One region of the Kitasatospora sp. NPDC033851 genome, then DNA from elsewhere that is predicted to be linked to it. Evidence: riboswitches for the same ligand, from Rfam matches in the RefSeq annotation. Region 1 holds a riboswitch; each other region holds the start of a gene.
The links. A riboswitch is a leader RNA that binds a small molecule or an ion and turns the genes downstream of it on or off. The one in region 1 is predicted to bind S-adenosylmethionine.

Region 1 (10,195 bases):
CCTCCGGGACACGGTCGACTGCTCGGACCAAGGGGTGCCCGCGACGGACGGCCCTGGTGTGCGGGGGTCTTTTCCCCTACCGCTCCCGGGGGCCTCACCGACCCGGTCCGCTGTCACTCTCACACTGTGAGTGCTAACGCCAATGATTAGCACTCACGGTGGTCGAGTGCAAGCCCAATCGGCAACCCGCGAGCCGCCGCCGTGGACGCCCGGGGACGCCGACGGGCCCGTGCGACGCGTGTCGCACGGGCCCGTCGAGAAGCGAGTGGTCACCAGCCGTAGGGCCGCGCCGAGCTCCTGGGGTCGGAAGGGGTCAGACCGCGGCGCGGACCATGTCCGCCTGCGGGCCCTTCTGTCCCTGAGAGATCTCGAACTCGACCCGCTGGCCCTCCTCGAGGGTGCGGTAGCCGTCCATCTGGATCGCGCTGTAGTGGACGAAGACGTCCGCACCACCGTCGACCGCGATGAAGCCGTAGCCCTTCTCCGCGTTGAACCACTTGACGGTGCCCTGAGCCATTCCGAACTCCCCTAGTGCTGTGCTGGCCCTTCACGTGCCCGCAGGTCGCGGGCCCGGATTGGTTTGAAGGCCGGCCCGGGGAACCCCCCCTGGGCGCAGCCGTGCACGCCGCAACCCTCCGCACGGGACGCCCAACGGCCTCCGGTGAGCGGGTGATTGCGTCGACCGCCGCTGAATGTATCCGGACCGACGCCCTCTGCAACAGGGTCAGCCGCCGGTAATTCCGCTGAAGCGTCAAGGGACAGCACGGGCTGAATCGGGAAGATCTCGGCATTTAACGCCGGACATAGCGGACGAATTACCCAAATGCCCGCGGCAATTCTGACATCCGCCTGACATGTTTCACGAGCCGGTCTCACCGGCCGGACGCCGCCCCGGCGGAACACCGCGGGTGGCCGCAAGGGAACCCCTGTTCCCAGCCGAGCGACACTCTACTCCGACTCGACTCGAAAATATTCCAGCCGGAATGCAACCGGCCGCCCGCGCATACGGAAAGCGGAATTCCGTACGGGCGGGCGGCCGAATAGCCGGCGTCACGGCTCAGCAGCCGCCGGCCACCGCTGGGATGATCGAGACGCTGGCGCCGTCCTTGATCTCGGTCGCCAGGCCCTCGGCGAAGCGCACGTCGTCGTCGTTCACGTAGACGTTGACGAAACGGCGCAGCTTGCCGGCGTCGTCCAGGATGCGGGCGGAGATGCCCGCGTGGTTCTGCTCCAGGTCGGCGATGACCTCGGCCAGGGTGACGCCCTCGGCGGTCACCTCGGCGGCGCCGCCGGTGTAGGTGCGCAGGATGGTGGGGATGCGGACGTTGGCGCTCATGGCTCTCCTTGCGGGTGGGGCCTCACGGGGGCGGAGGTGGTTCAGGCGGACACGAGGCCGGCGGCGCGGAAGGAGTCCAGCGTCGGGCGGATGACGGCGGTCATCCCGGCGTCGGAGACGGCGTCCAGGGTCTTCAGGCCGTCGCCGGTGTTGATCGCGACGGTCTCCTTGGCCGGATCCAGCCGTCCGGTCTCGACCAGCTTCTTCAGCACGCCGACGGTCACCCCGCCCGCGGTCTCGGCGAAGATTCCCTCGGTCCGCGCCAGCAGCCGGATCGCCGCCACGACCTCGGCGTCCGTGACGTCCTCCACCGCCCCGCCCGTCCGGCGGGCGATGTCCAGCACGTACGGGCCGTCGGCCGGGTTGCCGATCGCCAGCGACTTGGCGATGGTGTCCGGCTTGACCGGCTTGATCACGTCCCGGCCGGCCTTGAAGGCGGCCGACACCGGCGAGCAGCCCTCCGCCTGGGCGCCGAAGATCCGGTACGGCCGGTCCTCGACCAGGCCGAGCTTGATCAGCTCCTGCAGCCCCTTGTCGATCTTCGTCAGCTGCGATCCCGAGGCGATCGGGATCACGATCTGCTCCGGCAGCCGCCAGCCGAGCTGCTCGCAGATCTCGTACGCCAGCGTCTTGGAGCCCTCGCCGTAGTACGGCCGCAGGTTGACGTTGACGAAGCCCCAGCCCTCGCCGGCCGGGTCGCCGATCAGCTCCGAGCAGAAGCGGTTCACGTCGTCGTAGTTGCCCTCGATGCCGACCAGCTCGCCGCCGTACACCCCGGCCATGACGACCTTGCCCTGCTCCAGGTCGTGCGGGATGAACACGCAGGACCGGAACCCGGCCCGGGCGGCCGCCGCGCCCACCGCGCCGGCCAGGTTGCCGGTGGAGGAGCAGGACAGCGTCGTGTAGCCGAACGCCCGCGCGGCCTCGATGGCGCAGGCCACCACGCGGTCCTTGAAGGAGTGGGTCGGGTTCCCGGAGTCGTCCTTGATGTGCAGCTGGGCGGTGAAGCCGAGCTCCCGGCCCAGGTTGTCCGCCTTCACCAGCGGGGTCCAGCCCGGGTTCAGGTTGGGCTTGGAAGCCACGTCGGCCGGCACCGGCAGCAGCGGCGCGTAGCGCCAGACGGAGGCCGGACCGGCCTCGATCCGCTTGCGCAGCTCCTCGGCGCCCTCGCTGCCGAATTCGTAGGCGATCTCCAGCGGGCCGAAGCACTCCAGGCACGCGAAGTCGGGACCGAGCGGGAATCGGGTGCCGCACTCCCGGCAGGACAGCGCGACGGCGGGGCCGAGGTCCACGGAAACAGGTGCGACAGTGTCGATAGCCATGATGGCGAGGCCTCTCTCCTCATCTTCCCCGCGGCGCGGACGCGCCACAGGCCGGAATTGGCACCTGTCCCGCCGGGGCCTGTCGAGAACAGCCGCGCGAGAAGGTTGCCGGGACGTCAACGGGCCGTTCCCTCAGTCCCTCTGGATGAGCTTGTGAAATTGTGGTGGTACTCAGCGGCGACCCCGGCGTGCGAAGGTCCGGCCGCTGTACGAAGACTGTATCCGAAGGCGTCAATCCTGAACGGGACCGTCCGCCACGCGAGATGAGCCGTCCCACCCCACCCGCCGAGGAGACTTCCGTGCCCGCCGAACCGACTCCCGAGCTGCTTCCGCAGGCGGCGTCCTGGCTGCGCCGCCGCTCCTGGAGCGCGGCCGACCGGCCGGTGCGCACCCTCCTCGCGGCCAAGGAACGCACCGGGCGCACGGTCAGCGTCGTCCTCCCCGCCCTGGACGAGGAGGCCACCGTCGGCGACATCGTCCGCACCGTCCGCCGCGAGCTGATGGAACGCCTCCCGCTCGTCGACGAACTCGTCGTGGTCGACTCCGGCTCCTCCGACGCCACCGCCGCCGTCGCCGCCGAGGCCGGCGCCCGGGTCGAGCACCGCGACGCCATCCTGCCCCGGCTGCCCGCCGCCGCCGGCAAGGGCGAGGTGCTCTGGCGCTCGCTGCTGGTCACCCGCGGCGACATCGTCTGCTTCGTGGACGCCGACCTGCGCGAGTTCGATCCGGCCTTCGTCTCCGGCATCGTCGGCCCCCTGCTGACCGACGAGTCCATCCAACTGGTCAAGGCCATGTACGACCGTCCTCTCGAGACGGAATCCGGTGCCGTCGTCCCGGCCGGCGGCGGCCGCGTCACCGAACTCGTCGCCCGCCCCCTGCTCAACCTCCACTGGCCGGAACTCGCCGGTTTCGTCCAGCCCCTCGGCGGCGAGTACGCGGCCCGCCGCTCACTGCTCGAACGACTGCCCTTCCCCACCGGTTACGGCGTCGAACTCGGCCTGCTGGTCGACGCGTTGGAGCTGGTCGGCCTGGACGCCCTGGCCCAGGTGGACGTCGGCGTCCGGCACCACCGCCACCAGGACGGCCAGGCCCTCGGCCGGATGGCCGCCACCATCTACCGCACCGCCCTCGAACGCCTCGACCGCGCCCACCGGCTCAAGGCCTCCGCCGACCTCCTCCTCCCGCAGCTCACCCAGTTCACCCGCGACCCGCAGACCCGCGCCTTCACCGCCCACACCCACCCGGTGACCGCCCTGGAGCGCCCCCCGATGCACACCGTCCCCGAATACGCGATCCGCCACTGACCGAGGGCGGCCCCGGGTGAACTGAGGACGGGCCCCGGGTTTGCCGCGCCTGACCCACGGCAACATGCCAACCATGGGCGATCTCACGACCGAACGTTCGAGTGCGACCGGCACCGCCCCCGTCCTGGTGGCATCCAACCGGGGACCGGTGTCGTTCAGCACCGCCGACGACGGCACGCTGACCCTGCGGCGCGGCGGCGGGGGCCTGGTCTCCGGCCTCTCCGCGATCGACGACCCGAACGCGGTCTGGGTCTGCGCCGCCCTGGGGGAGGCGGACCGCAGAGCCGCCGAGCAAGCCCCCCGCGGCCGCCTCGACCTGGCCGGCCACGACGTCGGCGGGCAGGCCGTCCGGATGCTGGCCATCGACCCCGAGACCTTCGCCCGCGCCTACAACGGCGTCGCCAACTCCACCCTCTGGTTCGTCCACCACCTGCTCTACGCGACCCCCACCGCGCCCTCCTTCGACGCCGCCTTCCGCACCGAATGGGCCGCCTACCGGGCCTACAACGCCGCCTTCGCCGAGGCCCTGGCCGCCGAAGCCGCCCCGAACGCCGCGGTCCTGGTCCAGGACTACCACCTCTCCCTCACCCCGGCCCTGCTCCGCGCAGCCCGCCCCGACCTGCGGATCGGCCACTTCTCGCACACCCCCTGGGCCCCACCCGAGTACTACCGGCTGCTCCCCGACGACGTCGCCCGCGCCGTCCTCACCGGCATCCTGGGCGCCGACCGGGCCGGCTTCCTCACCGAGCGCTGGGCCCGCGCCTTCGCCGCCTGCTGCGCGGACCTCCTCGATGCCACCGTCGACCACGAGGCACTCACCGTCACCCTCGACGGCCGCACCACCCGCCTCGGCGTGCACGCCCTCGGCGCCGACGCCGACTTCCTGCGCGAACGCTCGCACCGCCCCGACGTCGACGAACGCCTCGCCGCCCTGCGCGAAGCCGTCGGCGACCGCCGCACCATCGTCCGGGTCGACCGCACCGAGCTGAGCAAGAACATCGTCCGCGGCCTCCAGGCCTACCGGCACCTGCTCCGCACCCGCCCCGAGTGGCACGACCGGGTGGTCCACATCGCGTTCGCCTACCCGTCCCGGACCGACCTGGCCGAGTACCGGAACTACACGGCCGCCGTCCAGGACCTCGCGGAAGAGATCAACGACGAGTTCGCCACCCCCACCTGGCAGCCGCTGATCCTGCACGTCAACGACGACTTCCCGCGTTCCCTCGCCGCCTACCGTCTGGCCGACGTGGCCCTGGTCAACCCCATCCGGGACGGCATGAACCTGGTGGCCAAGGAAGTCCCGGTGGTCTCCGACCGCGGCTGTGCCCTGGTCCTCTCCCGGGAGGCGGGCGCCCACGCGGAGCTCGCCGACGACGCCCTGACGGTCAACCCGTACGACGTCATCGCCACCGCCGACGCCCTGCACACCGCCCTCACCATGCCCGAGGAGGAGCGCGCCGACCGCACCAAGCGCCTCGCGGCGGCGGCCACCGCGCTCCCCCCGCAGCAGTGGTTCCTCGACCAGCTCTACGCGCTGGTCCCGCTCAACTCCCAGTGAGGGCCTCCCCCAGCGCCCCCAACAGCTCCACCACGCCGGCCGGGCCCGGGACCACCAGGTCCGCCCGGTCGGCGAGTTCGCGCACCGGCGCGTCCCCCACCGCCCCGCTGCACACCAGCAGCCCGGCCACGCCCTCGCCCCGCAGCTTCTCCACCGCCGCGAAGGCCGCCACGTCCCCCAGGTCGTCCCCCGCGTACAGCACCGAACGGGCCCCCCGCTCCCGCAGGAACCCGGTCAGCGCCGCCCCCTTGTCCACCCCCGGCGGCCGCAGCTCCAGCACCAGCCGCCCGGGCTCCACCACCAGTCCGTACTCGGCCGCCAGCTCCCCCACCGGCGCACGCAGCAGCTCCAGCGCCTCCTCGGGCGCCGCCGTCCGCCGCGTGTGCACCGCCACCGAGCGCCCCTTGTCCTCCACGCCCGTCCCCGCCGGCGCCCCGGCCCGCGCCAGCACGCCCGGCAACGCCTCCCGCACCCCCGCCACCCCCGGGTGCACCTCCGGCGCCGTCACCTCGCCGTCCTCCCACCGCTCGGCCCCGTAGTGCCCCAGCACCACGACCCCCGGCACCCCGGCCAGCCCGCCGTACTCCACCGCCAACAGCGCCGGCCGACCCGTCACCACCACCACGGACCGCACCGACGACGCCAGCACCCGCAGCGCCCCCGCCACGCCCGGGTGCGCCCTGGCCCGGCTCGGGTCCGCGACGATCGGCGCCAGCGTCCCGTCGAAGTCCAGCCCGATCACCGCCTCCCGGGGCGCCCGCAGGATCGCCCGCACGCCCTCCCGTCCGGCCTCGGTGCCCGGCGCCCACGTCTCTTCGAATCCCAAACCGAATCCCATACCGGGGCACATACCCCCGGCCCCGGCGCGGAACGCCCGGCTCAGCGGGCCTCCCTCCGGGCGGCCCGCACCCGCCGCAGCCGGTTCACCAGCACCGGTGCGTGCGCCAGCGCCTCCTCCCGGTCCAGCAGCGCGTTCAGCAGTTGGTAGTACCGCGTGGAGGAGAGGCCCAGCTCCTCGCGGATCGCCCGCTCCTTGGCGCCCGCCGTCCGCCACTGCCGCCCCTCCAGCGCCAGCACCGCCCGGTCCCGCACACTCAGCTCGCCCACCGCACCCACCTCCACACCCCTGCGCCCGCCACTACGGAGTGTCATTCTCCCGCGCGACCCCGACACACACTGCTCGCCCCACCGCTCCCCCGCCGCCGCTAACGTCGCCCCATGACCACGCCCAGCTTCGCCCTGCACATCCCCGCCGCCGACCTCGAACCCGACCCGCTCGACCCGTCCCAGATCGTCTCCGGCGCTCCCGAGGTCACCGGCAAGGTCCTCGCCGAGTCCGCCGACGGCCGTCAGCTGCGCGGCATCTGGCAGATCACCCCCGGCGTGGTCACCGACGTCGAGGCCGACGAGATGTTCGTGGTGCTCAGCGGCCGGGCCACCATCGAGATCGAGGGCGGCCCGACCCTGGAGGTCGGCCCCGGCGACTGCGCGGTCCTGCGGGAGGGCGACCGCACCACGTGGACGGTCCACGAGACCCTCCGCAAGGCCTACGCGATCACGCTCCCCTGAGCGACTCTTCTGCATGAAGACACGTCGAGGCCCGGCCCGGGAACCCCCGGGACCGGGCCCGCCGTACGGACTACTTGCGGACCCGCGCCGCCTCCTGCGCCGCCGCGTCCTGCAGCCCCCCGAGCACCACCTTCGGGTCCCCCGTCGCGGCCTGCCCGATCCCCGCCTTGATCCGGTTGCTGACCTCGCCCCACGCCGGGTCCCCGAACGGGTAGAAACTCGCGTTGGTCAGCCCGACCGCGAACTGCTTGAGGTCCGTGTGCTTCGGGTCCGTCGACATCTGGTCGAAGGCGTCCTGGGTGACCGGCAGCAGGTTGTACTGCTCGTCGAACTTCAGCTGGTTGTCCTTGGTGTAGACGAACGACAGGAACTTCTTGATCTCGTTCTTGTGCCCGTTCGCCTTGAACGCCATCATCCAGTCCGCGACCCCGAGGCTCCCGGTCCGCCCCACGCCGTCCTTCTTCGGGATCGGCGCCGTCCCGAACTCGATGTTCCCGGTGGTCGCCATCCGCAGCAGCGTCGGATGCCCGTTCAGCATCGCGACCTTCCCGGCCGCGAAGTCCTGGAACACCGGGGTGCGGTTCATCTTCCCCGGGTCCGGGTACGTCAGCCCGGTGCTCACCAGGTTGCTCTTCAGCCAGCCGAACGTCGCCTGGTTCTGGGCGCTGTCGATGGTGTAGTTGCCCACGTCGTCGGAGATGCTCCCGCCACCGCTCAGCGTCCACAGCATGGACTCCGCCGGCGCCTCCTCCGGCCCCAGCGGAAGCCCGTACGGGGTCACCCCCGGCACCTTGGCCTTGATCTTCTCCGCGTCCTGCTTCAGCTCGCTCCAGGTGGCGGGCGGCTGCGCGATCCCCGCCTGCCGGAACATCGCCTTGTTGTAGAAGAGCACCCGCGACGAGGACACGAACGGGATCCCGTACTGGATTCCGAGCACCTGCCCGGCGTGCGCGAAGGTGTCCAGGAGGTCGACCTGGGTGTCCATCGAGAGCACGTCGGACGCCGGGTACAGCCGACCCGCCGCGACCTGGTCGGCGAAGCCGCCGGTCTGCAGCAGGTCCGGCGACTTCCCGGCCGCGATCATGTCCTCGACCTTCTTGCCGATCTCGGTCCAGCTGTCGACCTCGACACTGACCTTGATCCCGGGGTTGGCGGCCTCGAAGGCCTTGGCGACCCCGTCCCAGTAGTGCTTGGAGTTGGTCTCCTGGCTCTCCCCGTAGTCCGCGGCGACCAGCTTGAGGGTGACGGTCCCCTGGTCCTGCCCGCTGCACGCGCCGACCGCGGTGAGTGCCAGGGCTCCGGCCAGCACACTGCCGAGCACACGGGTGGGAACGTGGACGCGCCTGTTCAACGCGGGTACCGCCTTAGGGGAAGAACTGCCGCCGGAACGAGGGAATCCGGCAGGGGGGAGGCGCCACACTGCCAAACCCGCCGACCACTGGTCCACACCACTGGGCCGCCCCGCACCAGTAGTTACCGAAGTGCCCGGAGTCGTTGCACGATGCGCAACACCAGCGCCCGATTCACCCCCGGACAACCGTCCGGACACCCCTCGTACGCCCCGCCCAAAGCCCCGCAGACCCCCACGGCTGCGACAAAGCTCACCCAGTATGGACCAGACCAATCCGACAACTGGACTAGACCTCTTCTATCCACCAAGGGAAACTGTCCTCCGTGAAGCACGTCATCGCACTCGATGTAGGCGGCACCGGCATGAAGGCCGCGCTGCTCGCCCAGGACGGCTCCGTGCTGTTCGAGGCACGCCGACCGACCGGGCGGGAGCACGGCACGGACGCCGTCGTCGCCGCCATCCTCGACTTCGCCACCGACCTGGCGGCCGAGGGGCGCAGCCGCTTCGGCGTCGCCCCGCTCGCGGCCGGCGTGGCCGTCCCGGGCACGATCGACGAGAAGAACGGGATCGCGGTCTTCTCCGCCAACCTCGGCTGGCGGGACCTGCCCCTGCGGGGACTCCTCGGCGAGCGCCTGGCCGGCCCCGACGGCACCGCGATGCCGGTGGCCCTCGGCCACGACGTGCGTTCGGGCGGCCTGGCCGAGGGCCGGATCGGCGCCGGCCGGGGCGTCGACCGCTTCCTGTTCATCGCCCTCGGCACCGGCATCGCCGGCGCCATCGGCATCGGCGGCCGGATCGAGGCGGGCGCACACGGCTACGGCGGCGAGATCGGCCACGTCGTGGTCCGCCCGGGCGGACCGCAGTGCGGCTGCGGCGCCCGCGGCTGCCTGGAGACGCTGGCCTCCGCCTCCGCCGTCTCCCGCGCCTGGGCCGAGGCCAGCGGCGACCCCGACGCCGACGCGGCATCCTGCGCCGCCGCGGTGGACGCCGGGGACGACCGCGCCCGCGCAGTCTGGCAGCGGGCCGTCGACGCCCTGGCGGACGGCATCGTCCTCGCCCAGAGCCTGCTCGACCCGTCCACGGTGATCGTCGGCGGCGGGCTGGCCGAGGCCGGCGACACCCTCTTCGGTCCGCTGCGCACGGCGGTCACCGAGCGCCTGACCTTCCAGATGCCCCCGAAGGTCGTACCCGCCATGCTCAAAGACACCGCAGCGTCCCTGGGCGCGGGCCTGCTCGCCTGGGATCTGCTGCTCTCCATGGAGGTGACCGCGTGACCACCGCGGACCGTGACCGTACTGCCCTGGCCGGCGCCCGCCTGGTCCTGCCCGGCGGCGTCGTCGAGGGCGACCGGCTGGCCGTCGAGGGCGACCGCATCGCGGCCATCGCGAGCGGCGAGCCCGAGCCCGATGACCTCGACCTGACCGGACACACCGTCGTGCCCGGCTTCGTCGACCTGCACGTCCACGGCGGCGGCGGCGCCTCCTACGCCTCCGGCATCGCCGAGGAAGCCCTGACCGCCGCCCGGACCCACCTCGAACACGGCACCACCACCACGGTGGCCTCCACCGTCACCGGCGAGATCGACGACCTCGCCCGCCAGGCCGCCGTACTCTCCGAACTCGTCGAGGACGGCGTCCTGGCCGGCATCCACTTCGAGGGCCCCTTCATCTCCCACAACCGCTGCGGCGCCCACCGTCCCGACCTGCTGCGCGACCCCGACCCCGCCCTGGTCCGCAAACTCGTCGACGCCGCCCG
Region 2 (10,195 bases), on a different contig from region 1:
TGCCCTCGCCGTAGAAGCCGCGGGACAGCTTGGCCCGGGTGCGGGTGACGACGCCGGCCTTGCGGGCCACGCCGTTCTCGTCCGTCTGGGCCGGCAGCTGGACCGGCTGGATCTGCTCGTGCGCGGTGAGCTTGTGCAGGTCCTTCTGCGGCAGCTGGGCGTGCACCTCGATGAACTCGCCGTGCGGCAGGCGCTTGATGACACCCGTCTCGCGGCCGTGCAGCACCTTCTCCTTGTCACGGCGCTGGAGGCCGAGGCACCAGCGCTTGGTGATGATGAAGACGATCACCGGGACCGCGAAGAAGCCGACGCGGACGAAGTAGGTGATCGCGTTGAGCGACAGGTGCAGGTGGGTGGCGAACAGGTCGTTGCCACCACCGATCAGCAGCACCAGGTACAGGCTGATCCAGGCGGCACCCAGGGCGGTGCGGACCGGGGCGTTGCGCGGACGGTCCAGGATGTGGTGCTCGCGCTTGTCACCGGTGATCCAGCCCTCGATGAACGGGTAGACCGCGATCGCGACCAGGACCAGCGGGAAGATCATCAGCGGGACGAACACACCCAGGTTCAGGGTGTGGCCCCACAGGCTGATCTCCCAGCCCGGCATGACACGGATCAGGCCCTCGGAGAAGCCCATGTACCAGTCCGGCTGGGCGTCGGTGGACACCTGGTCGGGACGGTACGGTCCGTACGCCCAGATCGGGTTGATCGAGGCGATCGCCGACATGGCGGCGATGATGCCGAACACCAGGAAGAAGAAGCCACCGGCCTTGGCCATGTAGACCGGCATCAGCGGCATGCCGACGACGTTCTTCTCGGTCTTGCCCGGGCCCGCCCACTGGGTGTGCTTGTGGTAGAAGACCAGGATCAGGTGCGCCACCAGCAGGCCGAGCATGATGCCCGGGATCAGCAGCACGTGGATCGTGAAGAACCGCGGGATGATGTCGGTGCCGGGGAACTCGCCCCCGTAAAGGAACATCTGGACGTAGGTGCCCACCAGCGGGACGGCGAGGATCGCGCCTTCCATGAAGCGGATACCGGTACCCGACAGCAGGTCGTCCGGCAGCGAGTAGCCGAAGAAGCCGTCGAACATGCCCAGGACCAGCAGCAGGAAGCCGAAGACCCAGTTGATCTCACGCGGCTTGCGGAACGCGCCGGTGAAGAACACGCGCATCATGTGCACGAGCATCGCGGCCACGAAGACCAGGGCGGCCCAGTGGTGGATCTGACGGATCAGCAGACCGCCGCGGACCTCGAAGCTGATGTTCATCGTCGAGGCGTACGCCTCGGACATCCCGATGCCCTTGAGCGGCACGTACGAGCCGTTGTAGACGACCTCGGCCATCGACGGCTTGAAGAACAGCGTCAGGTAGACACCGGTCAGGATGATGATGACGAACGTGTAGAGGCAGATCTCGCCCAGCATGAAGGACCAGTGGTCCGGGAAGATCTTCCGCAGGTTGGCCTTGGCGAGGGAGTAGATCCCCAGCCGGCCGTCCGTCCAGTCAGCCGCGGCTTCCCACTTGTTGGTGGGCTTGGCACGCGTGCTGGAAGGCTTGGCGGCACCGGTGGTGGTGCTGCTCGCGCTACTCATCGAGCACGCTCCCAGAAGCTCGGGCCGACAGGCTTCGCGAAGTCGCCGGTGGCGACCAGGTTGCCCTTGTCGTCAGTGGTGATCTTCAGCTGCGGCAGGGGGTGACCGGCCGGGCCGAAGATGACGCGCGCGCCGTCCGCCAGGTCGAAGGTCGACTGGTGGCAGGGGCAGAGCGCGTGGTGGGTCTGCTGCTCGTACAGGCTGATCGGGCAGCCGACGTGGGTGCAGATCTTGGAGTAGGCGAGGATGCCCTCGAAGCCCAGCTCCCTGGACTTGTCGTCCTTGATGTCGTCCGGCGCGATGCGCACCAGCATCAGGGCGTCCTTGGCGATCCGCTGCTGGAAGTCCTCGTCGTGCGTGGACAGGCCCTCCGGCATGGCGAAGGTCAGCGAACCGATGGCGATGTCCTCGGGCTTCATCGGCTGCAGGGTGTTCATGTTGACGAGCGGCAGCGGCTTGGCCGGGGTCGCCTCCTTCCAGCCGGTCTCCTGGAGCTTCTTCTCCGGGAGCGGGCCGAGGTCGCGGAGCAGGACCACGCCGGAGAGCGGGACCAGCGCCATCGAACCGATGAGGGTGTTGCGGATCATCTTGCGGCGGCCGAAGCCGGACTCGGCGGCACCGGTCTTGAACTGGTCGATGACGTCCGCGCGGACCTCGTCGGAGGCCTCGATCGGGTGACGCTCGGCCGGCAGCTCGACGTCCGACATCAGGGTGCGGGCCCAGTGGACCGCGCCCGCGCCGATCATGAAGAGGGCGACGCCCAGGGTCAGGCCCAGCGCGAAGTTCATCGCGCTGACCTTGCCCAGCGGGAAGATGTAGACGATCTTGTCCGGGTCGATGGCCACGTACGAGGCGATGAAGCCGACGGTGGCGAGCATCGAGATCACGAACATCAGCGACACCTGGCGCTCGGCCCGCTGCGCGGCCCGCTCGTCGATGTCGGTGCGACGGGGCTCGTGGGCCGGCAGGCCCGGGTCGGCGAAGGGGTTGCCGTGGTCGGCGACCTCGCCGGCGGAGCCGTGCGACTCCGGGAGCTTCTCTTCTGACATGTCGTGGCTCATGACTTCTTGGCCTTGGTGGTGTGGGCGGCGACCCAGATCGCGACCGCGATGAGCGTGCCAAGACCGAAGATCCAGCCGAACAGGCCCTCGGTCACCGGACCGAGGCTGCCGAGCGTGAGACCGCCGGGGTTGGGCTCTTCGCTGGTGGTGTGGCGGACGAAGGCCACGATCTGCTTCTTCTGCTCCTCGGGCATGGTGGTGTCCGGGAACGACGGCATCTGCTGCGGGCCGGTCTGCATGGCCTCGTAGATGTGCTTGGCGTCCACGCCCTCCAGCGACGGGGCGTACTTGCCCTTGGTCAGGGCACCACCCTGGCCGGCGAAGTTGTGGCACTGGGCGCAGTTGGTGCGGAACAGCTCGCCACCCTTGGAGATGTCCTCCGGGTTGGTCGAGGTGTACTGCTCCTCCTTCGGGGTCACCGGGCCGGGACCGAGGGAGGCCACGAAGGCGGCGAGCTGGTCGATCTCGGCCTGCGTGTAGATGTTCTTCTTGCGCGGCACCTGGGCGCCGGGCTGCTGGGCCGGCATGCGGCCGGTACCGACCTGGAAGTCGACGGAGGCGGAGCCGACGCCGACCAGGCTAGGACCGTCACTGCCGCCCTGGCCGTTCAGGCCGTGACAGGAGGAGCAACCGACGGCGAAGAGCTTCTTGCCCTCATCGATCGCGAGCGACTGCGCGGCGACGTCGGCCTGCGCCTTGTCGGCGGGAGCGAACGCGGCGTACAGCCCCCCGGTTGCCGCCAGGGCGAGAAGTAGGACGACCAGCGCCGCCAATGGGTGGCGCCGTCGTGCGGAGAGCTTTTTCACGGAATAACCCCGGTGTCAGGATCTGGTCGACTGGTGGGTGCACCCGGCGGCCGGTCTGGCCGGCACGAGGCTGCCTGTCTAAGGGCTGCGCGCGCGGTCGGTCGGTGGGAGCGTCGGCACCGGCAGAAGCGGCCCGTCGCCGGTGAGGGCGGGGGCCGCAGCCGGTGGCCAGCGACCTGATCAGCTGGTTACTTGATCAGGTAGATGGTCGCGAACAGGCCGATCCACACGACGTCGACGAAGTGCCAGTAGTACGACACGACGATCGCGGCGGTGGCCTGCTCGTGCGTGAAGCGCTTGGCTGCGTACGTCCGTCCCAGGACCAGCAGGAAGGCGATCAGACCACCCGTCACGTGCAGGCCGTGGAAGCCGGTGGTCAGGTAGAACACCGTGCCGTACGGGTCGGAGGACAGCGACAGGCCGTCCTTCTTGACCAGCTCGGTGTACTCGAAGACCTGGCCGCCGATGAAGACCGCGCCCATCATGAACGTGATGATGAACCACATGCGGAGCTTCTTCACGTCACCGCGCTCGGCGGCGAACACGCCGAGCTGGCAGGTGAGTGAGGAGAGCACCAGGACGGTGGTGTTGACCGAGGAGAACGGCACGTTGAGGGCGTGAGCCTTCTCGGTCCAGAACTCGGCTCCCTTGACGGAGCGGAGCGTGAAGTACATCGCGAAGAGGGCCGCGAAGAACATCAACTCGGAACTGAGCCAGACGATCGTTCCGACGCTGACCATGTTCGGCCGGTTGACCGATCCGTGCGCGTGCCCGGTTTCTACTGCTGTTGCTGTCGCCACGACGGACATTATGTCGGTCCCTTATTCCGTCTTCACGCCGGGGGGTGTCCCTCGGAGTGTCCGGTGCGTGCGGTATGCCCGCTTGGGGGGCGACGGGGTGCCCGGATGGGGGCTGAGCAGCGGCGTGTCCCTTTTCTGACGGTTCCTCGGGGCAGCCTACGACCCCGTTGCCCGGCGCGTCGCCGCACGGTCGGAGTAGCCGCGGGAGGTAGGGGGGAGAGGCCGGGGTCGGCCGTACGGGTGGACTGGGCGGGCCCGGGTGACGGGCCGTCCTCCAGGCGGGTGAGACCAGGGCGCGGCGCCTTGAGCAGGAACGTGCGCGAGGGGCCCTCGGCGGAGGGTGATCGGGAGTAGCATCCGGATCAGGCGAACGTGGTCCGGATCACACTTGAGGGAGCAGGGTCCATGGCGTACACGACCGATGAGACGCTCACCGTCCTCGTCTACAGCGACGATCGCAACACCCGCGAGCAGGTGCTGACGGCGCTCGGCCGCCGGCCTGCCGAGGATCTTCCCGAGCTGTCCTACCTGGAGTGCGCGACCACCCCCGCGGTGCTCAAGGCACTGGAGAAGGGCGGCGTGGACCTCTGCGTGCTGGACGGCGAGGCGGTCCCGGCCGGCGGGCTGGGGCTCGGGCGCCAGTTGAAGGACGAGATCTACGGCTGCCCGCCGGTGCTGGTGCTGATCGGCCGGCCGCAGGACTCCTGGCTCGCCGCCTGGAGCCGGGCCGATGCCGCGATCTCCCGACCGGTGGACCCGGTGGCGCTGGCCGAGGCGGTCGCCACCCTGCTGCGGGCACGGCTGGCGAAGCGGGCTCCGGCCGGCCGCTGAGCGGCGGTGTCTCAGTACTAGAGAAGACAGGGCCGTAGGCGCCCCGCCGCTGGATAGGCTGGCTCCCAACCGTACGGACGTCCCCCGGAGCGGGGGAACCGACAACAGCTGGAGTCAGCCATGGTGAACGTGAACCCTGCGAACGGCGGTAGCGACCCCGCGCAGGTGGTCCGCTCCTGGCCGGACATCCTGGCGGCGCTGTTGCGGGGGGAGGACCTCGACCGCTCGTCCACCGCGTGGGCGATGGACCGGATCATGAGCGGCGAGGCGTCCCCCGCCCAGGTGGCCGGCTTCATGATCGCGCTGCGGGCCAAGGGCGAGACGGTCGACGAGGTCACCGGTCTGGTGGACGCGATGTACGCGCACGCCGAACCGCTGGAGATCCCCGGCCCGGCGGTGGACATCGTCGGCACCGGCGGCGACCGGGCGAAGACCGTCAACATCTCCACGATGTCGGCGATCGTCGCGGCGGCCGCCGGCGCCAAGGTGGTCAAGCACGGCAACCGGGCCGCCTCCTCGTCCACCGGGTCCTCGGACGTGCTGGCGAAGCTCGGCGTGGCGCTGGACCTTTCCGCCCGGCGGGTCGCCCAGGTCGCCGAGGAGGTCGGACTCACCTTCTGCTTCGCGGCGAAGTTCCACCCCTCGATGCGGCACGCCGCCACCGCCCGGCGCGACCTCGGGGTGCCGACGGCCTTCAACATCCTCGGCCCGCTGACCAACCCGGCCAAGGTCACCTCCCACGCCATCGGCTGCTTCGACACCCGGCTGGCCGGGCTGATCGCCGGCGTGCTCGCCCGGCGCGGCTCGACGGCGCTGGTCTTCCGCGGCGACGACGGGCTGGACGAGCTGACCATCACCACCACCTCGCGGGTGTGGGTGGTGCGCGACGGGGTGGTCACCGAGACCTCCTTCGACCCGCGGGAGGTCGGCATCGAACTGGTCGGCATCGAGACGCTGCGCGGCGGGGACCCCGCCTACAACGCCGAGGTCGCGCGCCGGCTGCTGGCGGGCGAGCGCGGGCCGGTGCGGGACGCCGTCCTGCTGAACACGGCGGCGGCGCTGGTCGCGCTCGACCTGGGCGACGCGCCGCTGGCGGAGCAGCTCGCGGCGGGCATGGCGCGGGCGGCGGAGGCCATCGACTCGGGCGCCGCGCAGGACCTGCTGCGGCGCTGGTCGGAGGCCACCAGCCGGAGCTGAAGCGGTAGTTGGGAGCCCGCGCCGGTACGCCGGCGCGGGCTCCCCGGCTGTCCGGATGGTGGATGCCCGTTTGACCACCCGCTGGACCCGACCTAGAGTCTTCGGCAGGTCATGAGTGACAGCGCCAAAGCCCCAGCTTGCTGTCCGGCAACCCTCCGTCCGTGGCGGGGTGCCCTGGGTGAGGACCGGGTCGCCACGGCAAACCGTCCGTGCGGCAAGCGCGGACGCCCGACGATTTGGCACTCCCGGGGTCCCACACCCCCGAAGGAGTGCATCCTCATGTCTCTCTCCACCGAAATCGCCACCGAGATCGGCACCCCCCTCGCGGTCCTCGGCGCCGACGTCCAGGTCCCGCTCGCCAGCGGTGACAAGGTCGGCTACGCGGCGCTCGACTACGCGGCCAGCGCGCCGGCGCTGCAGCGGGTGTGGGACGACGTCGCCGCCTACGCGCCGTACTACGGCAGCGTGCACCGCGGGGCCGGGTACCTCTCGCAGCTGTCCACCGACCTCTTCGAGCAGAGCCGCCGCACCGTCGCCGAGTTCCTCGACCTGCGCGAGGGCGACCAGGTGGTCTTCACCCGGGCCACCACCGACTCGCTCAACCTGCTCGCCGGCGCCGTTCCGGCCGGCACCCGGGTGTTCGCCTTCGAGACCGAGCACCACGCCTCGCTGCTGCCCTGGGCGCACGCCGGACTGGGCGTCACCTACCTGCGCGCGCCGCGCTCGCGGGCCGAGGCGGTGGCCGCCCTGGACGCCGCGCTCACCGAGGCGCCCGAGGGGCCCAAGCTGCTCTGCGTCACCGGCGCCTCCAACGTGACCGGCGAGCTGTGGCCGGTCGCCGAGCTGACCGAGACCGCGCACCGGCACGGCGCCCGGGTGGTGCTGGACGCCGCCCAGCTGGCCCCGCACCACCGGGTCTCGGTGCGCGAGCTGGACGTCGACTGGATCGCCTTCTCCGGCCACAAGATCTACGCGCCGTTCGGCGCCGGGGTGCTGGCCGGCCGGGCGGACTGGCTGGACGCGGCCGAGCCGTACCTGGCCGGCGGCGGAGCGACCCGCACGGTGGCCCGGGAGACGGACGGCTCGGTGGCCGTGCAGTGGCACACCGGCCCGGCCCGGCACGAGGCCGGTTCGCCGAACGTCATCGGCGCCTACGCGATCGCCTCGGCCTGCCGGGCGCTGAGCGAGGCCGGCTTCGACGCGCTGGAGGCCCGCGAGCGGCAGCTGGTCGACCGGCTGACCGCGGGGCTGGCGCGGATCCCCCAGGTCAAGGTGCTGAACCTGTTCGGCGCCGGCTCCGCCCGGGTGGGCGTGCTGTCCTTCGTCGTCCGGGGCTGGAACAGCTCGCACTTCTCGGCCGCGCTGTCCGCCGAGTACGGCATCGGGGTGCGCGACGGCCTGTTCTGCGCCCACCCGCTGGTGCGGACCCTGCTCGGTGACGAGGACACCCCGCCGTCGGAGTGCGGTGCGCCGGAGCCCTCGCTGCCGGGCGAGCGCAGCCTGAACGCGATCCGGGTGAGTTTCGGCGCCGGGACGCCGGACGAGCACATCGACCGCTTCCTGACCGCCGTTCGGGAGCTGGTCACGGACGGCGCGGCCTGGAACTACCGCAACGAGGGCGGGCGTTGCGTCGTGGACACCCGCCGGGAGGGCTGAGGCCCCGGCCCCGCTACTCGTCCAGGCCGAGGGCGAAGGCGGCTTCCAGGTCGTGCTGGGAGTAGGTGCGGAAGGCGATCTGGGTCTCGGTGTGGGCCACGCCCGGGACCTTGTTGAGCCGGCCCGGGATGACCTCGGCCAGGTCGTCGTGGCGGCGCACCCGGACCATCGCCACCAGGTCGTATCCGCCGGTCACCGAGTAGACCTCGCTGACGCCCTCGATGGCGGCGATGGCCTCGGCGATCTCCGGGATGCGGTCGACACTGGTCTTGATCAGGACGATGGCGGTGATCACTGTTCGGGCTCCTTTGTGGGGTGCCGCCAGCGTATCGGGCGTCAGCCGGGTCGTCGCGAGGGGTGGCGAACCACCGTGCAGGTGTAGAGGAAGCCGGCCGAGAAGCCGATCACGTGGACCAGGTAGGCCACCCCCGGGCCCGCCGAATGCACCGACCACCACTGCAGGGCGAACCAGAGGCCGAGCACCAGCCAGGCCGGGAAGCGCAGCGGCAGGAAGAACAACAGCGGGACGAGGGTGGTCACCCGGGCGCGCGGGTGCAGGCGCAGATAGGCGCCCAGGACGGCCGAGATCGCGCCGGACGCTCCGATGAGCACCCGGGTGGAATCCGGCGCGTGCGCCTCGGCGAGCGCGAAGCCGTACGTGGCCAGGCTGCCGGCCGCCAGGTAGAAGACGGCGTACCGGGCCCGGCCCAGCCGCCGTTCGACGGCCGGGCCGAAGACGTGGAGGAAGAGCAGGTTGCCCAGCAGGTGCAGCCAGCCGGCGTGCAGGAAGAGGCCGGTGAGGGCGGACAGCGCCGGGTGCTTGCCCGGGGTCGGGGCGGCCGGGCAGCCGGGGACCGGGTCGGGGGCCTCCGTCAACTGCGCGGCGGTCAGCGGCCGCCCGGTCAGCAGTTCGGCCGGGACGGCGCCCCAGCGCTGCTCGTACCGCTGCTCCGCGCAGACCCGGGCCTGGCCGGTGCCGTACAGCGGATTGAGTCCGGCGGCCGGGCCGAGCAGGAAGACCAGGGTGTTGACCGCGATCAGGGCGTAGGTGACCGCCGGGGCGGCCGCCTCCGGCCGGCCGCCCCGCTCGGCGGTGTGGTCGGGGGCCGCGAGCGCCATGCGGCCAAGCATCCCTCCGGGCGCCGCAGGTGACACGGCGGTTTACGGCAGGTGGACTAGCCCCGCTATTCCGCTGACCGGTGGTCGCGATGGTTGCCCCAGGCAATAGGCTTGGGGCGGGCAATCCCGCCTCCCGCCGCCGATGCCGGGGCTCCGGGGGGAGCGCCTGGCCCACGCAGGGACCACCCGAGAGGACCCCCCGATGACCGTCCCCGCCCTGACCGCCGAGACGCGCTGGCGCTGCACGCTGTGCGGCAACCTCACCCGGTTCGATGTCACCCGCAGCGCGCGGGTCACCGAGTTCCTGCACTTCGACCTGGCCGGCGACTCCAAGGTCGAGGAGACCGAGGTGCTGAGCGAGACCATCGAGTCGGTGCGCTGCCGCTGGTGCAACGCCGTGGACCAGGTCGAGCTGGTGGCCCGCCCGGGTGCCGAGGGCGCGGAGGCCCCGACCGAGCAGGGCTGATCCCCGCCGGTGTGGTGGGCGGTGCGCCGCGCGCCCGTCCGCCGCACGGGACAATACAGACAAGACGCACGGAGCGTGACGACAGGGGGCGGTCGCGGCCGTACCCCGCCGGAAACAGGATCGGAGCCGAGGACGTGGTGGACGCAGCGAAGGAGCCCGGCGAAGCGCAGGGGCTTCGGCCCGCTGCGCAGGAGCAGGTGCCGGACGCCGGGACGGGACCGGCGGAGAGCGCTGCGCCCGACACCCCAGACACCCCAGACACTCCAGACACCCCTGACACCTCTGAGTCCCCTGAGCCCTCCGAGTCCGCTGAGCCCGGGTCGGAGCACGTCGCCGAGAAGCTGGACCGGCCGCTGCCCGAGGGGGTGCGCCGACGCGTGGTCGGGCTGGCCTCGGACGCGCTGGGCGGACTGCCGCCGGGCGAGCTCCCGCAGAGCCTGCGTCAGTACGTGAAGTTCACCCCCGCGCGGCGCGCCAAGTACGCGGCCACCGCGCTGGCGGCCGCGCTGGAGGCGGAGCCGGCGTTCCGGGTGCGGATAGCGGAGCGGCTGCGGCTGGGGCAGCCGGACCTGGTGAGGGCGCTGGAGTCGGGCAGTGTCCCGGGCGCCGCCGATCCGATGGACGTCGCCGCCGCCGCCTACCTGGTGCGTTCGGCGGGCTGGAGC
Region 3 (10,195 bases), on a different contig from region 1:
CGAAGCCGGCCGCGAGCAGCGTCCGCTCGCGGTCGGGGTCGTCGGCTCCGGCGATGCCGAGCTTGCCGCCGATGACGGTCGGTGTGCGCCGCAGTTCCGGGCAGGCGCGCAGGGCCGGGATGACCCGCAGACCCTCCTGGTGGCCGTGCCCGTTGACGCTGCTGATCACGATCAGGTCCGGCTCGATCCGGCGGCATTCGGAGAGCAGCAGCGCGTCCGGGACGCATGCGCCCAGATTCGTCACCCGATGCCCCATTTCCTCCAGCAGGAACTGCAGGAACACCAGGTTCCAGGTGTGCGAATCCGAGGCCATCGTCGTCACGACGACGTCCAGTCCGCCCCGTTCGGCATTTCCGTGCACCACAACTCAGCCCTCATCGGTAGAGATCGTCGATGGAATTCCGCCGACGCCCCGGCCGGCGGCCCGGGAATTCCGGCGCGTCGTCGGCGACGGCCCAGCCCCACGGAGAACGTTAGGAACGACGGGGCCCGGCAAGCGGCAGCTCGTGCGGCAAAAAGCGGCAGAATCGACGCCGGCGGATGCCCGGCCGGGGAGTCACCGCATCGTCAGCCCGCCGGCCCATGGCGGTTCAGCCCAGGGCGGTTCAGCCCGCCGGCTCACGGCGGTTCAGCCCGCGACGGCCAGCAGTGGGACGTCCCCGGCCGTCGGAAGCCGGAGTCCGGGCTCCTCCCGGACGAGGCGCCGGCACAAGTTGAGCACCGTGAAGCGCACGCCGTCACGGGCGGGCACACTGCGGATCAGCCCGCGGGACAGCAGTTCGTGCACCGTCGCCAGGCAGGTCTGCAGCGCCCAGCCGCTGCGCGCCGCCGCGTCCTCCCCCGACCAGTCCCCGGGCTCGTCCACGAGCACCGCCAGCAGGGCGCGCTGACGCTCCGACAGTGTCCGGATGGCCGGCTCCACCTCGTCCCGCACGTCACCGCGCGCGCCGAACACCAGCGGCGGCGCCGCGAGCGTGAACGGGACGGCCCCCAGCCGGGCCACCAGCTGGGCCGTGGACTGCACCAGCGCCCACCCCGCCGCGCGCTCCAACGCGCCCGGCAGGCCGTCCAGGTGGCGGCAGAGCTCGGCGACGGCTGGCGCCTCGGAGCGCTCCAGGGTGTAGCCGGGGCGCAGCCGGCACAGGTGCGAGAGCAGCAGCCGGACGGCGCCGACCTGCGCCAACGCCTCCGGATCGGTGTCGAGTTCGGGGGCCGGGACGGGCAGCGGCGCGAGCGGGATGACCTGGCCTCCGGGCAGCGGCCGGGCCTCCCGGGCGGTGATCAGCACCCGCAGCCCGGGGCAGTGGTGGAACAGCCCGTCCAACTGCCCGGCGTCCACCCCGCCGTCGGCGCCGTCCAGCACCAGCAGGGCGGGCCGGTCGCCGATGTGCCGGACGATGTCGTCCAGCAGGCCGCGCCAGGGCTGCGGGCCGCCGCCGCAGTCCACCCACCGCACCGACCAGCGGGCGGACAGGTGCAGCCGGCGGGCCACCTCCAGCGCGAGCCGGGTCTTGCCCACCCCGCCGAGTCCCACCAGCGAGACCAGCCGGTCCCCGTGCACGGCGAAGGCGTCGGCCAGTACCTCGGTCTCCATCTCCCGGCCGACGATCGCCCCGCGCGGCACCGGCGGGGCGGCCGGCTCGGCCACCGACTCGGCGACGAGCGGGTGCCGGCGGGCGGCCTCCTCGAAGTCCGTCCGGCTGCGGCCTTCCAGCCGCAGCGCGTCCGCCAGCAGCCGGACGGTCTCGTTGCGGGGCCGGCGCACCCGGCCGCTCTCCATGTCCCGGATCGCCCGCACACTGAGGGTCGCGTGGTCGGCCAGGCACTGCTGCGTCAGCCCGATCCGCTCGCGCCGTAGCCGCAGCAGCTCGCCGAAGCCCGCCGCCGTTCTCACCGCTTGCACCGATTGCCCGCCGTCCATGCCTCGTCTGCCCTTCGTGGTCCGGACTGCTCCTGAGGTCGGGCCGGCGGCGGCAGCAGCACTGGGCACCGCGCGGCCCGTGGTTCGGCCGTACGAGCCCCGGTGGTCAGGCTGTGGCCTCCGAACCGGTTCCCTCCGGTTCCCGATGCTCCAGGCTCGCCGTCTACGCCCGATCAACGATCGATCACCGGCCCCACCCGCGACCTTCACCCCGGCCTCACATCCCGCCCGACTGTCAGTCCCTCCTTGTACGGTCGGTCCCGGTGACAACGCTGCCGATCCGAGAGTGTGACGCATGTTCAGGACAGACCCGGAGACGCCCGACCTCTTCATCACCCCGGTCGAGGACGTCTTCATCCGCAACCACCTCGGGCCGCACCCGCGGCTCGAGGCGGCGACCTTCTCGCTCACCGTCGAGGGTCTGGTCGAGCGGCCCCTGCGGCTCGACCTGCACGCGCTCCGGGGCCTGCCGCAGACCCGCTTCACCGCCGTCCACGAGTGCTTCGGCAACCCGCTGCGCCCCGACGTGCCGACCCGCGCCGTCACCAACGTGGAGTGGGTCGGCATCCCGCTCGCCGCCGTACTGGACCTCGCCGGTCCGCGCCCGGAGGCCCGGCACGTCTGGCTGGAGGGCGCCGACCACGGCGCCTTCGCGGGCGAGAGCGGCGTGAACTACCTCAAGGACCTGCCCCTCGACCAGGCGGGCTCCGAGGTGTTCCTCGCGCACACCATGAACGGCGAGCCGCTGCCCCCCGACCACGGGTACCCGCTGCGGGCGGTGGCGCCGCGGATGTTCGGCACCAACTCGGTCAAGTGGCTGACCAGGATCGTGCTGGCCGCCGACCGCCCCGAGCACCTCTTCACCACCCGCCTGTACGTCCGCACGCTGCCCGGCGAGAGCGAGGCTCGGCCGGTCCGCGAGAAGGACGTCAGCAGCAAGCTGCTCACCCTGCGGGACGGGCAGTCCGTTCCGGCCGGGAGCTGTGAAGTGGCGGGCTACGCCTGGAGTTCCACCGAGGTGACGGCCGTCGAGGTCGCCGTGGACGACGCCGACTGGCAGCCCGCCGCCCTGGACGGGCGCGGCCCCGACCCCACCTGGCAGCGCTTCCGCCTGCGGTGCGACCTCGCCCCGGGCCCGCACCGCGTCCGCTGCCGGGCCACCGACTCCGCCGGGCGGGTCCAGCCGCTCACCGGGGACCGGAACGCCGTCCACGAGGTGCACGTGGTGGCCGAGGCGCGGGAGTCCGCCGGGGTCGGCGCGCGCCCGGCCGGGCGGTGATCGCCGGGGAAGCGAACAGACCGGGGCACAGGCGGACCGAACCGGGCGGGATGGGACGATACCTGCCATGTCTAGCAAGTCTCCATCGGTCCAGGGCGCCGGCGCCCCGCCCGACCCGCTCCTGCGTCTGCTGCTCGAACTGGGTGAGGCCCTGTTGGGCGGCGGTCTGCCCGTCCATGAGGTCGAGGAGGAGCTCCGCGGGCTGGGGCGGGCGCTGGGGGCTCCGCAGGCGCGGGTCGCGGCCCTGACCAACGGGCTGTTCGTCGCCCTGGGCGCGGACGAGGCCACCCGGTTCCAGCCGGTCGGCGCCGCGCTGCGGTTCGAGCAGACGGCCGCCGTCCTCCATCTGGTGCACCGGCTGCGCGCGGGTGAGCTCGACGGGCCCCGGGCGCTCGCCGAGCTGGACGGGATCCGGCGGGCGCCGGCCCGCTGGCCGGCGTGGGTGGCGGACCTCGGGGCGCTGCCGGTCGGGGTGGGGGTCTGCCTCTTCCTGCAGCCGGTCGCGGCGAACGTGCTGGCGGCCGGGCTCGGATCGTTGGTCGTGGCGGGGCTGACCGTGCTCGCACGGCGGTTGCCGTACCTGCGGCCGCTGCTGCCCGTCACGGCCGGGTTCCTGGTCGCGCTGCTGGTCCTGTCGCTGGCGCGGGCCTCTCTACTGGACGGCTCGTTGCGGACGATCGTGGCCACGCTGGCGATCCTGCTGCCGGGCGGGCTGCTGGTCACCGGGTTGTCGGAGATCGCCGCGGGTGCGGCCAGCGCGGGTACGGCCCGGCTGGTGTCCGGCGCGGTGCAGCTGGCGCTGTTCCTCGCCGGGGTGGCGGCGGCCGCGAGCGCGATCGGCATGCCGGCCACGGCGCTGGCCAATGTGCAGGTGGCCAAGCCGAGTTGGTGGGTGATCGGGCTGGGTCTGGCGATCGCCGTGGCCGGGGTGGTGGTCAACGTCAACACGCCGCCCTCGGCGATCCCGTGGATCGTCGCGGTGATCGCGGTCAGCGTCACCGTCCAGGTGGTGGTGGGATCGGTGCACGGCGCGGCGATCGGCGGCCTGGCCGGGGCGGTCTCCGCCGCGGTCGCGGCCACCCTGGTGCACTGGGTGCCGGGCGGTCCGCTCTGGCAGGTGCTCTACCTTCCGGCGTTCTGGATCGTGGTGCCGGGCTCCTTCGGCCTGTTGAACACCGCGCAGATCGAGGTCGGCAACGGCGCGCAGCCGGTGCTGGCGGCCGTGTCGGCGGTGTTCGGGGTGTCGATCGGCACCCTGATCGGCTCGGTGATCAGCCGGATCCCCCGCCCCTCCCTCCCCGTCCTGCAGCCTCGGGCGTGAGCCGGACGGCGGGAGAGGCGGCGGGAGGGACGGGGAGGAGCGGGGCGAGGAGGAGCGGCCGACGAACCCGGTCAGGAGTGGCGTAGCGCTTCGGTGAGGCGGTGCGCCGCCTCGGTGACGGCCTGGGAGAGCTGGGCACCGGGGTGGCGGGTGAGCCGTTCGATCGGGCCGGAGACCGAGACCGCGGCGACGACCCGGTTGGACGGGCCGCGGACGGGCGCGGACACGGAGGCGACCCCGAGTTCACGTTCGCCGATGGACTGGGCCCAGCCGCGGCGCCGTACGCCGCTGAGGGCGGTGGCGGTGAAGCGGGCGCCCTGCAGGCCGCGGTGGAGGCGTTCGGGTTCCTCCCAGGCGAGCAGGACCTGGGCGGCGGAGCCGACCTTCATGGGGAGGGTGATGCCCACCGGAACGGTGTCGCGCAGGCCGGAGAGCCGCTCGGCGGCGGCCACGCAGATCCGGACCTCGCCCTGTCTGCGGTAGAGCTGGGCGCTCTCGCCGGTGACGTCGCGCAGGTGGGTCAGGACCGAGCCGGCGGCGGCCAGCAGGCGGTCCTCGCCGGCGGCCGCCGACAGCTCGGAGACGCGCGGGCCGAGGATGAAGCGGCCCTGCATGTCCCTGGTGACCAGGCGGTGGTGTTCGAGTGCCACGGCGATCCGGTGGGCGGTGGGCCGCGCCAGGCCGGTGGCGGCGACGAGTCCGGCCAGGGTGGCGGGACCGGCCTCCAGGGTGGCGAGGATCGAGGTGACCTTGTCGAGCACACCGACGCCGCTCGTGTTGTCCATGGAATGGGTACTCCGTCTCAAATCCCGTGAGCGGCGGGTCGGCGCTGCTCACGGAGGCTCCGGGCGGGGAGCGGGGGTGGTCAGCGAGGACAGGCCGGAGAGGAAGTCGGCCGATTGCCTGCGCCGGGCACGAGACGGGTACGCGAAAGGGCCGGGGCGGGAAGCGCCCGGGCGAAGGACAGCACAGAGAGCACCGTGTCTCCTCATCTTTCCCGCGCCACAGTGGCGACAGGCCGGAGTTGGCACTGATCCCGGACGGCACGGCGCGTACTTCGGACGCCGGTCGACCGGGGAGTTGCCGGGGCTTCGTAGGGCCGGTCCCTCCACCCCTCTGGATGATTCGCGAAGAACCATACAAGACTCCCCGGGCAGCACGTCAAACCTCCACCCCTCACGCGCAGGCAGCGGCGGGCGGCCCGCCGGCCGGGCCTTCCCCGGTGGGCCCCCCGGTGGGCCCGATTCGTGGGAGAGTGGAGGAGTCGGGAGTTCCGGCCTGAGCGGTGGCCGACCTCCCCCCGGAGACACTCCAGAGGTCTCCCATGACACAGCTGAACGAGATCCGCTCCATCGCCCCGGAGGCCCTCGCCGTCGCGGGTGTGCTGGACCCGCCGGTCGCGGCCGGGGCGGGATCGCGGGGCTACGACGACTTCGTCGACCCAGGCGACCTGCCGGACTCCGCGCAACCGTGGCAGTGGCACTGGTCCCCCGACCTCCTGTCGCGGCTCGCGGAGGACAGCCGGCTGCAGGTGAAACTGGGCTACAGCTGGTTCGAGGCCGCGGGCAGCGCGGCCGGACCGGTGCGACTCACGCTGTACGGGGTGCCCCACCGGAGCCGGCACGCGCTGGCGACGCGCCTGGCCGAGGCCCGTCCCGCGGTCGGCGCGGTCTTCATCGCGGACGACACCCTGGAGCCGGAGCCCCGCTGGCAGTGGCCGCTGCGCCTCTGCGCCGTCACGACGGAGGCCGCCGAGGGCCTGTTCGCCGTGCTGGACCACGACGCGGAGGTAGCTCCGGTCATCGACGTGTACACCCTCGGCGAGCAGGACGGGGACTGCGACGTGCTGGCCGTCTCCGGCGCCGCCGAGCTCGACGCGCTGACGGCCGGCGGCGGCCTCAGCGCCGTCTGCCTGGCCTGGTGCGCCCCACAGCCGCCCGACCCGCACCAGCTGGCCCAACTCGACGCGGCCGCGCGCAGGCTCGACGCCTCCGGCTGGGTCGTCGCGGACCTCTCGGCGACCGGCGCGGTCGACTGGCTCGACCGGTTCGTCCGCCATCTCTCCGAGAACCTCGCCCTGGACGAGGCAGCCGGCCGCGCCGGCTCCTGGCTGACGGTGGCCCACCCCGGGCTCGCCGAGCACCACGCGGTGGCCGAGGGCCTGGCGGCCGCGGTCGAGCCACCCCCGGCCCCCGCGGTGCCGCCACCCCCGGTCGAGCCGGCCGAGCTGCCGGCCGGTGGCTCGGCCGAGCCGTACGCCGGTGGCCTCGGCGGGCAAGCGGCGGACGACCTCCGTCTCTCCGACCGGCGGCCGCCGCTCGCGGCCCTCACCGACCGGATCCGCCGCGCGGCCGCAGGCGTCCGGTTCAACGGGATGCGACTCGGCGGGGTCGTGGCCGACGCCGTCCGGGAGGTCCGCCAGGCCGGAGCGGCGCCCGGCGTGACCAACGACCGCTACCTCCAGGCACTCGTCAGCGACCAGCAGACGGGCAACCGGCTCCTGCACGCCTTCCACGCCGGCGCGGTGAACGAGATCCACCTCCGGGTGGGTCCGCACAGCGCCGAGTGGCACCAGATGGCGTCCGCGTTCCCCGAGCAGGGCCTGGAGTTCCGGGGCGGGGCGGCGCGCCTCACGGTCGCCTTCGACGAGGAGCGGGACCAGGCACTCCTCCACGAGCCCGTGGAGGTCTTCCTGCCCCGGCGGGGCGCCTCCAGCGAGGCCGTCTTCCCGGTGACGGTCGGCGCCCAGGAGCGGGAGATCCGGTGCACCGCGCGCGTCTACTACCGCAAGCGCCAGCTGCAGCGGCTGGTGATCAGCGGCCCGGTCGCGGCGTCCGACGACCCCGTGGACGGGCGGGAGATCGCGATCAACGGCGAAGCGTACGACTCGCTCGCCGAACCGCCGAGTCGGCACGACGACACCGACACCGGCGCGGGCGCGGGCGCGGGCGACGCGGCCGACAGCACGGCAACCGACGCCCGCTCGGCGACGATCCGGATCGTGAGCGACGAGGTCCTGGTGGTCGGCACCGGCGAGAACGGCCCGGTGCGGATCCCGGATCTCGACCGGTTCCGGGCCGGAATCCGGGGCCTGCTCAACCAGTCCGTGAACGAGGACGCCGCCGCCACCGGCGCCGGCCCCGGCCCCGGCTCACCCGCACCGGTCGGCCTGCTCCGCGGCCTCGCCCAGCAGGGCAGCTCCCTCTACCAGCAGTTGGAGCAGCAGGGGTGCGGCGGTTTGAAGGACGCCGCGTCGCTCCAGCTGGTGTCGGCCGAGACGGCCGAACTCTGGCCGCTGGAGTTCGTCTACGACTACGGGTATCCCGCCGACACCGCCAAGCTCTGCGACGGCTGGCAGCACGCCCTCGAAACCGGGATCTGCTCCTGCCGCCGCCCGGACCGCTCCGGCCTCCTCAGCCGCAGGACCATCTGCCCGCTCGGCTTCTGGGGCCTGCGCATGGTGATCGAGCGCCGGGTGGAGCGCGCCCAGCTCGACCGCAGCGTGGTCGAACAGGCCCCGCAGGGCACCCGCAGCACGCTGCGCCCGGTCGACGGCGCGCTCTTCGCGGCGAGCAGGATCGTCCGCAAGGCGGACCGGGACCACGCGGTCGGCACCCTGCTGGACTCGTTCGGACCCGACGCCCTGCACACGGCCGACAGCTGGAAACGCTGGCGGCAGGTGGTCAAGACCGAAGGTCCCCCGCTGCTGCTGGCCGTTCCCCACCACGGACACGACCAGGGGGCGACCCCGGTCCTGGAGATCGGCCGGGCGAGCAAACTGCCGTCGCTCCTGATCGACCGCCGGGACATCGTCTCCGACCTGCACGATCACGAGGTCGGCCCGGTCGTCATGCTGCTCGGCTGCAACACCGCCCAGGAGGACGTCAGTTGGCAGAACGTGGCAGCGAGGTTCCTGGAGAAGAGCGCCCCGGTCGTGGTGGGGACGCTGGTACCGACCCTCGGTCGCCAGGCGGCGGTGATGGCGGGCATCGCCGGCGTGATGCTCGCCGGGAACACCCGCGAGGACCTGACCATCGGCGAGTTGGTGCGCGACATCCGGCGGCAGCTGCTCCTCCGGGGTTGCACGCTGGCCATGGCAGTCGTGGCCTTCGGCGACGCCCGCTGGCTGGTCGGCAACCGACCGCCAGTGACCGACGACGGGCCGGCAGCGGTCGGTGGTGGGGGTGGAGGTGGGGGTGGGGGTGGTGGGGATGGTGGTGGGGGTGGTGGCACACCGGAAGCCGCACCGCAAGGCGCACCGGGAGGCGGATCGTGATCACCATCGAGATGCTGCCCGCCGCACACGGCGACGCACTGTGGGTCGAATGGCCCGGCAGCGGAACGGACGTCCACCGCATGCTGGTCGACGGCGGCCCGAGCCCCGTCTACCCGGCGGTCTTCGCCCGGGTGAAGGCACTGCCGGCCCGCAGCCGCCACCTGGACGTCCTGGTCGTGACCCATGTGGACGGCGACCACATCGAGGGCGTCGTCCGCCTCCTGCAGGACCGCGCCGCGCTGAACCTCGCGATCGACGACGTGTGGTTCAACGGCTGGCCGCAGGTCTCCGAACGGACCGACCTGCTCGGCGCCGCCCAGGGCGAGATGGTCCAGGCACTGATCGACCGTCAGAAGCTCTCCTGGAACGCCGCCTTCGGGCTTCCCCACGCGGGGAAGGCACCGCCCGCCCTCTGCCTCGCCGACCGGGGAGCGCTGCCGACCGCCGAACTGCCCGGCGGCGCCCGGGCGACCCTGCTCTCCCCCGGCCGGCCCGAGCTGGACGCGCTGCTGCGGGAGTGGGGGCGGACGGTGAGGAGCCTCGGCATGACCCCCGGCGACCCCGACCAGGCCCTCGCCCTCCTGGCCCAGCGGAAGAACCTGCGCGGCCTCGGCACCGACCTCCTCGGCGGCGAACGGCTCGACACCTCCGTGCCGAACGGTTCGAGCATCGCCTTCCTGCTGGAGCACGACGGACACCGGCTGCTGCTCACCGGCGACAGCCACGGGGACGTCCTCGGGCGCGGCCTGGACCGGCTGCTGAAGCAACTCGGCGGGACCAGGCTCACGGTCGGCGCCCTCAAGGTCCCGCACCACGGCAGTGCGGCCAACACCACGGACGGCCTGCTGTCCCGGCTGGACACCCGCCGCTTCCTCGTCTCGACCAACGGCGACAAGTTCCACCACCCCGACGCGGCCGCGATCGACCGCATGATCGCGGCGGTGGACCACCTCGACGCGGCGGACGGCGGCCCGGTGGACGGCAGCACGGCGGACGGCGGCGCCGCTCCGGCCGAACTCGTCTTCAACTACCGCAGCCGCACGACGGAACCGTGGGCCGACGCCGCGCAACAGCGCGAGCGCCACTACACCGCCGTCTACCCGGCGGCGCCCGCGACCGGCACGACCGTGGAGGTCTGATCATGGCCAGCATCGGTGTAGCCCTCTCCGGAGGCGGCTACCGCGCCACCATGTGGGGCATCGGCGCCCTGCTGTACCTCGCCGACAGCGGCCGACACCGGGACGTCGTGGCGATCTCCTCGGTGTCCGGCGGCTCGGTCGCCAACGGAGTAGTCGCCCACGAGACCGACTACCGGCAGGACCCGGGCGCGGACTTCGCCGAACGCGTCCGTCCGCTGATCCGCCACTGCGCCCGCGTCGGCCTGTTCTTCTGGGGGCC

Region 2: another riboswitch for S-adenosylmethionine. It lies ahead of ACZ51D_RS27240 (aminotransferase class V-fold PLP-dependent enzyme); the one in region 1 lies ahead of thrC (threonine synthase).
Region 3: another riboswitch for S-adenosylmethionine. It lies ahead of ACZ51D_RS22515 (IclR family transcriptional regulator); the one in region 1 lies ahead of thrC (threonine synthase).

The regions. Positions count from the first base shown of each region.
Region 1 is NZ_JBVIRL010000061.1:2,202-12,396, forward strand. Features, by position in the region: gene ACZ51D_RS42425 (cold-shock protein) at 314-517, opposite strand; gene ACZ51D_RS42430 (MoaD/ThiS family protein) at 1,058-1,336, opposite strand; gene thrC (threonine synthase) at 1,378-2,658, opposite strand; SAM riboswitch class I at 2,675-2,810, opposite strand; gene ACZ51D_RS42440 (glucosyl-3-phosphoglycerate synthase) at 2,982-3,962, shown strand; gene ACZ51D_RS42445 (alpha,alpha-trehalose-phosphate synthase (UDP-forming)) at 4,036-5,520, shown strand; gene otsB (trehalose-phosphatase) at 5,507-6,358, opposite strand; gene ACZ51D_RS42455 (DUF3263 domain-containing protein) at 6,400-6,672, opposite strand; gene ACZ51D_RS42460 (cupin domain-containing protein) at 6,739-7,089, shown strand; gene ACZ51D_RS42465 (extracellular solute-binding protein) at 7,160-8,440, opposite strand; gene ACZ51D_RS42470 (ROK family protein) at 8,764-9,714, shown strand; gene nagA (N-acetylglucosamine-6-phosphate deacetylase) at 9,711-10,195, shown strand, end outside.
Region 2 is NZ_JBVIRL010000016.1:45,487-55,681, forward strand. Features, by position in the region: gene qcrB (cytochrome bc1 complex cytochrome b subunit) at 1-1,594, opposite strand, end outside; gene qcrA (cytochrome bc1 complex Rieske iron-sulfur subunit) at 1,591-2,643, opposite strand; gene qcrC (cytochrome bc1 complex diheme cytochrome c subunit) at 2,652-3,461, opposite strand; gene ctaE (aa3-type cytochrome oxidase subunit III) at 3,650-4,270, opposite strand; gene ACZ51D_RS27230 (response regulator) at 4,667-5,092, shown strand; gene trpD (anthranilate phosphoribosyltransferase) at 5,213-6,289, shown strand; SAM riboswitch class IV at 6,397-6,516, shown strand; gene ACZ51D_RS27240 (aminotransferase class V-fold PLP-dependent enzyme) at 6,569-7,945, shown strand; gene ACZ51D_RS27245 (Lrp/AsnC ligand binding domain-containing protein) at 7,959-8,240, opposite strand; gene ACZ51D_RS27250 (rhomboid family intramembrane serine protease) at 8,282-9,064, opposite strand; gene ACZ51D_RS27255 (hypothetical protein) at 9,267-9,530, shown strand; gene ACZ51D_RS27260 (NYN domain-containing protein) at 9,872-10,195, shown strand, end outside.
Region 3 is NZ_JBVIRL010000011.1:222,413-232,607, reverse strand. Features, by position in the region: gene ACZ51D_RS22535 (cobalamin B12-binding domain-containing protein) at 1-313, opposite strand, end outside; gene ACZ51D_RS22530 (helix-turn-helix domain-containing protein) at 629-1,894, opposite strand; gene ACZ51D_RS22525 (molybdopterin-dependent oxidoreductase) at 2,217-3,200, shown strand; gene ACZ51D_RS22520 (threonine/serine exporter family protein) at 3,268-4,521, shown strand; gene ACZ51D_RS22515 (IclR family transcriptional regulator) at 4,593-5,306, opposite strand; SAM riboswitch class I at 5,507-5,648, opposite strand; gene ACZ51D_RS22510 (hypothetical protein) at 5,846-8,797, shown strand; gene ACZ51D_RS22505 (ComEC/Rec2 family competence protein) at 8,794-9,936, shown strand; gene ACZ51D_RS22500 (patatin-like phospholipase family protein) at 9,939-10,195, shown strand, end outside.